2 regions of the Paenibacillus puldeungensis genome follow, and region 2 is predicted to be linked to the other one. Evidence: riboswitches for the same ligand, from Rfam matches in the RefSeq annotation. Region 2 holds a riboswitch; the other holds the start of a gene.
What was found. A riboswitch is a leader RNA that binds a small molecule or an ion and turns the genes downstream of it on or off. The one in region 2 is predicted to bind S-adenosylmethionine.
Positions count from the first base shown of each region.

Region 1: linked by a shared signal. The riboswitch ahead of ACFQ3W_RS17850 (methionine ABC transporter ATP-binding protein) and the one ahead of metA (homoserine O-acetyltransferase MetA) in region 2 are both predicted to bind S-adenosylmethionine.

Region 1 is NZ_JBHTLM010000014.1:40,759-44,345, forward strand. It holds gene ACFQ3W_RS17845 (methionine ABC transporter permease) at 1-390, opposite strand, end outside; gene ACFQ3W_RS17850 (methionine ABC transporter ATP-binding protein) at 390-1,400, opposite strand; SAM riboswitch class I at 1,487-1,642, opposite strand; gene ACFQ3W_RS17855 (Cthe_2314 family HEPN domain-containing protein) at 1,746-2,465, opposite strand; gene ACFQ3W_RS17860 (UbiD family decarboxylase) at 2,480-3,587, opposite strand, start outside.
Region 2 is NZ_JBHTLM010000017.1:36,131-39,717, forward strand. It holds gene ACFQ3W_RS19555 (PLP-dependent transferase) at 1-623, opposite strand, end outside; gene metA (homoserine O-acetyltransferase MetA) at 641-1,576, opposite strand; SAM riboswitch class I at 1,693-1,821, opposite strand; gene corA (magnesium/cobalt transporter CorA) at 2,305-3,240, shown strand; gene ACFQ3W_RS19570 (HRDC domain-containing protein) at 3,339-3,587, opposite strand, start outside.

The DNA.
Region 1 (3,587 bases), on a different contig from region 2:
TCCCATCGCTTGGGAAGCTTCGATGACCCCACGGTCAACCTCGCGAAGCGCCGTCTCTACGAGCCGAGCAAAAAATGGAGCTGCCCCGATAACGAGCGGTGGAATCGTTCCTGCCACTCCTGTGGAAACGCCCATGATCGCCCGAGTAAACGGGATCAAGGCAACGATCAGAATAATAAACGGTACAGAACGCAGTATATTAACGATGAGTGATAATATCCTGTAAACCCATCCTAAAACCCAGGAATTGGAACGTGAAAAAGAGTAAAGCAGCACGCCTAGCGGAAGTCCAATGATGAAAGTAAACAACGAGGCATACCCCATCATCTTCAAAGTGTCTACCGAGGCCTTACCCATCTCGGACCAGTCAATACCCCCGAAATCAAACATTACTCAAGCACCTCCACATCAAGATCGCGTTCTTTGAGAAGCGCAAGCGTCCGATCTACATCCGCACTGGCTCCTTCAAAGGAAACGGTAAGCTGACCGTACGGAACATCTTTAATCGTTGAAATCGTCCCTTGCAATATCGCAAAGTTGACTCCCGTCTCTCTAACGACTTGAGACATTACCGATTCGTACGTCTTCGCCCCAAGGAACGTAATCTTCACAAGTCGTGTCCATTCCGGATGCGGTACCGAAGATGCAAGCTTGACGCCTTCTTCGCCTTCACGGTTAATGAATTCTCGCGTTACTGGATGCTTCGGTTTCAGGAATGTTTCAGTGACCGGTCCCTCTTCTACAATGCCGCCCTGATGAATGACAGCGACCCGATCACAAATGCTTTGAATCACATGCATTTCGTGGGTGATCAGCAATATCGTTAAGCCAAATTTCTGATTAATGTCCAGCAGCAGCTTCAAAATCGAATCCGTGGTCTGTGGATCGAGTGCTGAGGTGGCTTCGTCACAGAGCAGTACATCCGGATCGCTGGCCAGTGCCCGGGCGATGCCTACCCGCTGCTTCTGCCCCCCGGATAGTTGGGACGGATATTTACTCTGATGCTCTTCCAGTCCAACCAGCACGAGCAGCTCATTGACTTTCTCCGCGATAGCCGCCTTCGGCGTTCCGATCAGCGTTAGCGGAAATGCGATGTTATCGTAAACAGTAGCCGATGATAACAGGTTAAAGTGCTGAAAGATCATTCCGATTTTGCGGCGCTGCTGCTGCAGTTCGCGTTTGCTGAGATTTGTCAGCTCTATGCCATTCACCCAAACTTCGCCTTCGGTTGGGCGCTCCAGCAAATTTATACATCGGATCAGTGTACTTTTCCCTGCACCGGAGTGGCCGATGACACCAAATATTTCACCTTTGCCAATGGTTAGATTTAACCCGGACAAAGCGGTTGTTGTCGTCTTCTTGCCGCCATACGTCTTGGTGATTCCTTTAAGTTCTATCAACCTGACAAGCCTCCGTTCTAGTATAAAGATCAAAAAAGAAAGAGCCCTCGACAGAATCAAAGGGCTCTTTACGTAAAGACACTGCCTTCTCATCTGCCAAAACTGCTGCACCGTGTACAGAACAGTTTTGAAGGAATTAGCACCATGACACTCGCCACAGAATACGGTTATCCACACCGCACTGCGTACGAATCGGTTGCTGGGCTTCATCGGGCCTTTCCCTCCGCCTCTCTTGATAAGAAAAATATGAAATTATATGAAAGTCGTTCTCATGTATTTTCTGAAACTATTGCTCAGTATAATGACTTTCTATGGTTTTGTCAAAGGGAAAAATAGAGTTTTTCGTTATGATTGAGCCGTTAATTTCTTCCACCTGCGATTGGTGTAGTCAAAAACCGTAAAATACGTCTCGCATACCATGCGGTAGCCCTGCTCCAAATCGCGAATATGAACGTCTAGGTCCTCCAGTTCGATTTTGCCGAATAAGGCTTGATGTCGCTGCCACAAATCGTCTCTCATTTCCGAATTCATGTAATGAATTTCGGTATTCCGGCGTCGCCGTAAAACGCCCAGCGCTTCCCGGTATTCTTCCTTAATCGCAATTAATCGATTGCCTAGCTCAGGATGCACCTTCAAATAAGAGAACTGACGCAGCACGGTAAAATAAGAAAAACGCGCCTTCACCTTGGAGGTATGCAGATTATAAACCTCGTTTAACACCGTACCAAGTTTATCCAGAGCCGAGAACACGCGGATAAATCCGTCTTTATAAAAATATACATATCTGGCGTAATTATTCCGTTCTTCGTGACTCATATCTTCTACGTAATCCGTCGTTACTTTATTTCGAAAATAAGTTGCCGCAAACAGGCACTCTTCCAGCTCATAGAGTGAGGAAATCAGGCCGTGCGTCCATATTTCCAGCTTGCGATAATCATGGGTAGGGTCCTGATGCAGCTCGATTTCCTTCTCCAGCAGCCTGGTCGTTTGCTCCATGGCATCCATGGTTTCAGCCAGCCGGCCCTCATTTTGTCTTGGCGGTTCTCCTAGTAGGCTTCGCAGCATTTGTTTTCCCCGTTTCACGCAAAGTATGTTTTCCAACGCTCATCCACCATTTGCACGATATCTTCCCGCGGGAACAATTCATCAGGATACCCCGGCTTCATCCGGGCATCGATGACGATTGGAAGGCTGTATGCCAAGTGGTGCTGCCGCACCTCAGCCGCCGCATAAATGTCGTCCGCCGGATTAAAGCGCGTAAATACCGTCCACAAGAAGGACGTCTGATTTTGTACCACTGCAGCCGCATCGTCTACGAGGACAACAAGCGGCCAGGACGTACCCCGTTCACGAAGCCGACCTAGCAGCCGCTGTGCCAGCTCCGGTTCCTCTGCGAAGGAAGCTCCTGAAACGACGAGGCATCCATCATGGAAAACCTCAATTCGGTCAATCTCGGCTAATTCACCTTCATCATAAGCTTTAGGGAGCTCGCGTACCGGCTCGCCCACTCCGATTAAGATGGCCTTACTGCCATGATTCAGCTTTCGCCCAGTATAGTCAAGGGTATCATGAGAAGTGTTATTCAGAATAAACAAATCTGTCTGCGGATTAAACCGCTCCAGTACAGTTTTAAGCAGCAAGCGGAAGTCAGCCAAGTCGACCAGCTTGTCCGTTAGCATAAGAATCTTCGTTAGCGACAGTTGACCTTCACCCAAAATTCGGAACGCTGATACAAGCGCCTCGCGGGAATAGCTTTCCCGAACGACCGCAGAGCTAAGCGCATGGAAGCCACTTTCGGCATAAGTCCAAAGTGACCGGACATTCGGCATCACAATCGGGAAGGCAGGGGAGAGCAGCTTTTGCAAAAAGTCGCCCAAATAGTAGTCTTCCTGACGAGGTTTGCCGACAATCGTCGCCGGATAAATCGCATCCTTGCGGTGCCACATATGATTCACATGCAAAACCGGAAAGTCATGCTGCAAGGAATAATAACCGAAATGGTCGCCGAAAGGCCCCTCTAAACGACGTTCATGCGGCGGCACAAGACCGGAAATGGCAAATTCCGATTCGGCAGGAATCCGGTGTCCGCCAAGTGGATTTTCCGCCATAGGCAGCTTTTCGCCAAGGATAAATGAAGCGACCAGCAGCTCCGACAAATGCTCGGGAACCGGTGAAATTGCAGAGGCA
Region 2 (3,587 bases):
AGCTCAAGCGGTCGCTGGAAATACGGTGTAAGCAGTGTATTGTCCACAATGGTCAGCAAGCCATGTCTGCGCGCCCACCCGGATACGGCCTCAATGTCGGTAACCATCATTAGCGGATTGGTCGGCGTTTCGATAAACAACGCTTTCGTGTTCGGCTTGCGCACGCTCTCCAGCGCATCTAAATCATTTGTATCCACGTACGAAGCGGTTACCCCGAATTTCGACATAATACGCTCCAGCAAACGGTACGTTCCCCCATACAAATCCAGCGATACGATCAAATGGTCACCTTGCCCAAATAAAGTAAATACGGTTTGCAGCGCGGCCATCCCGGAGCTGCAGGCAAACCCTGCATCCCCTGATTCTAAGGTAGCTGCCGCGTCTTCAAGTACTTTACGGGTCGGGCTTTTCGTTCTGGCATAATCGAATCCGGTACTTTGCCCAAGCCGAGGATGCCGAAACGCGGTCGCTTGATAGATTGGATAATTCACGGCCCCAGTGACCGGATCCTCTACCGAACCGATTTGCGCCAAAACGGATTCGATACGCCAATGGTTTTCTTTACAGTTGTCCTTACAGTTACAGTTACCGTTGTTCTTGCTTTGCTCCTTCTGTTCCCCCATCTGTCGTCCCTCCAATATTAGATCTCGTAAACAAATTCAGCTAATTGGTCGATGTCGTACGGAGTTTCTTGATACACATAGTAGTTTAGCCAATTGGAAAATAATAAGTTTGCATGGCCTCGCCAAGTCGATCGTGGAGCTCGCATAGGGTCATTATTCGGAAAATAGTTTTGTGGCAGAGCCATCTCAAGTCCTTTAGCCACATCGCGTTCATACTCCCATTTCAGGGAATCCGGATCGTATTCGGAATGTCCGGTAACAAAAATCTGCTTCCCGTTTTTGCTTGCCACGAGGTATACACCGGCATCTTCGGATTCCGCCAAAATTTCCAGTTCAGGCATCCGCTCGATATCGTCCCGCCGCACATCGGTATGCCGGGAATGCGGCACCTGAAACACTTCGTCAAAGCCGCGGACTAATTTAACACGCGGGTTGTTGACGACGTGCGAGAACACCCCGAAGCATTTTTTCGGAAGATGCACTTTACGAACGCCATAGTGGTAATAGAGGCCTGCCTGGGAAGCCCAGCAAATATGCATCGTCGATGTGACGTGGGTTTTGCTCCATTCAAAAATTTCTTTAAGCTCTTCCCAGTAATTCACTTCTTCAAATTCAAGCTGCTCCACCGGGGCTCCCGTAACGATCATGCCGTCAAACCAGAGATTTTTGATCTCGCCAAACGTTTTATAGAACATTTCCAAATGCTCCGCGGACGTATTTTTCGAGGTATGGGAGATCGGATGCAGCAGCACGATTTCGATTTGCAGGGGAGTATTCCCAAGTAAACGCAATATTTGCGATTCCGTCGTTTCTTTTGTCGGCATCAGGTTCAGGATTGCAATTCGCAAAGGTCGGATATCCTGATGATAAGCCCGACTTTCGTCCATTACGAAAATGTTCTCGTTCGTGAGCACTTCTTTGGCTGGTAGGTGATCTGGTACTTTAATCGGCATAATCGGTTTCACTCCTTCGTCAAAATGAGGTGAAATCATATCGGTTGAAAGCTGGCGATAACAAGAAAGACCTCTCTCACGTGGAGAAAGGTCGTCAATTATTCCTGAATGCGCCTCTCTCATCTCTCAGAACCCGTTTAAGCATGAGTCTTATACGGATCTGCAAGAATTAGCACCGCTGCGATATAAAATCGCCGGTTGCCGGGTATCATCGGGCTAGTCCCTCCACCTGCTCTTGATAAGATTTCGCTTTATTTAATTGTTTGGGAGTCATTTAACAACTCAAAAACTCCTTGAAATCACTTTAATGGATCGGAATGCTTACGTCAAGAACCGATCTGCAAAATCATTATTTTCAGGTACCTGTTTCTCGGTTGCACCATACTATACTTTTGGGTTGAAACATTTCATGCGGTGGCGTTATACTAGACAAGTGCTGAAAGGCCTTTAGGTCAAAGACGCCATCAATTGTTCCATAATTAACCCTTTTACAGTGAGGTGAAACCGAGAAATGGAAGGCGACCCGAGTCCGCAGAGGACAACCGAAGATTTACAATCGCATAGGAAAACGATCAGCCACGGCACTTGCGGATCGAAGCAGGGCCCTTCGTTTCGCGGTGTTTTCATAAAACGCCTTGTTCAGGTGTGCTAAAAACAGCTGGTCTCTTTCCTGTGCTCATAACAAGAGCATAACCCTGGCAAAAGCCAGGGGAAAGGGAGTGAAAGAGATGAAGATCCGTCACGTTAAAGCCGGCGTATTTACAGCTATTGAGGATTTGGAACTGACTACCACCGCGCCGGAGGAAGGCTTCTACTGGATCGACGCGGACGTGGAAGATCTTGCCGAGCTGCAGCCGCTTTTTTCGCTGCATGATTTGGCCGTTGAGGATTGCTTAACCGAGGAGGAGCAACGTCCTAAGATCGAAACGTACGATAACCATTATTTTATCGTGGTCAATAGCATTCGATATGACGATGAGGAAATTTTTCTGCGGTCATTGAACATTTTTTTAGGACGGCATTATATGATTACCGTTACCAAGCAGAAAATCAACGAACTGCGCGCCGTGAAGCCCATTTTGTGGGAACAGGAGGTCAATGAACCCGACCGGTTCCTCTATCTGCTGATCGACCTTGTCGTCGACAATTACTTTACGGTTGGCGACCGAATCGAAGTCAAAATCGAAAAGCTTGAAGAAGACATCCTGATGCATACGAAACGCTCGCATTTGAATGAAATCATCGGTCTGCGAAGCGAAATTTTGTGGCTCAAGAAGGTTTTGGGTCCGCAAAAGGAAGTTATAAATATTTTGAATAAAAAAGACTTACGCCTGATCGACGATCAGCTGCAAAAATACTTCAGCGATATTTATGAAAATGCAGTTAAAATTTCGGAAAACTTTGATACTTTCCGCGAGTTGATGGGCAACTTACGAGAAGCTTATCAATCGGCGATCGCCAACCGGGCGAACGAGATCATGCGCGTATTTACGGCTATCACAACTATTTTTATACCGCTAACCTTAATCACAGGGATCTACGGCATGAACTTCGACAATATGCCTGAACTGCATTCAAAATATGGGTATTTTATTGTTCTCGGCATTATGGGTGTACTAGGTGCCGGCATGTATTATTTGTTCCGCAAGCGGGACTGGATATGAAACTTTTGCTGTAAACACAAGACGCCAACCGGGCTGTGAACTTTCGAGAACACGGGAGTTCGCAGCCAGGCTGGCGTTTTTTTCTTAGCTAAACTAGTTTAGCTAGCACTCTGAGCCACATCCTGATGTCTGCGGTAGCGAATGCGTATTAGCCGAAGCCGTTCGTACAGCACGTCCAAATTTCCGGCTTCCGCCACCTCAATCCCGTATACCTTTTGCAGCACCGGCTTTAAAAGATGATCTCCAAGCTCCTCATAAGCCTGCCAAACGGCGGTTTGCTCTGCTTCCGGCATCTCCTGCAGCTCCGAGCTTACCAAAGGATCGGTATCGTATCCTTCCCTCTCAAG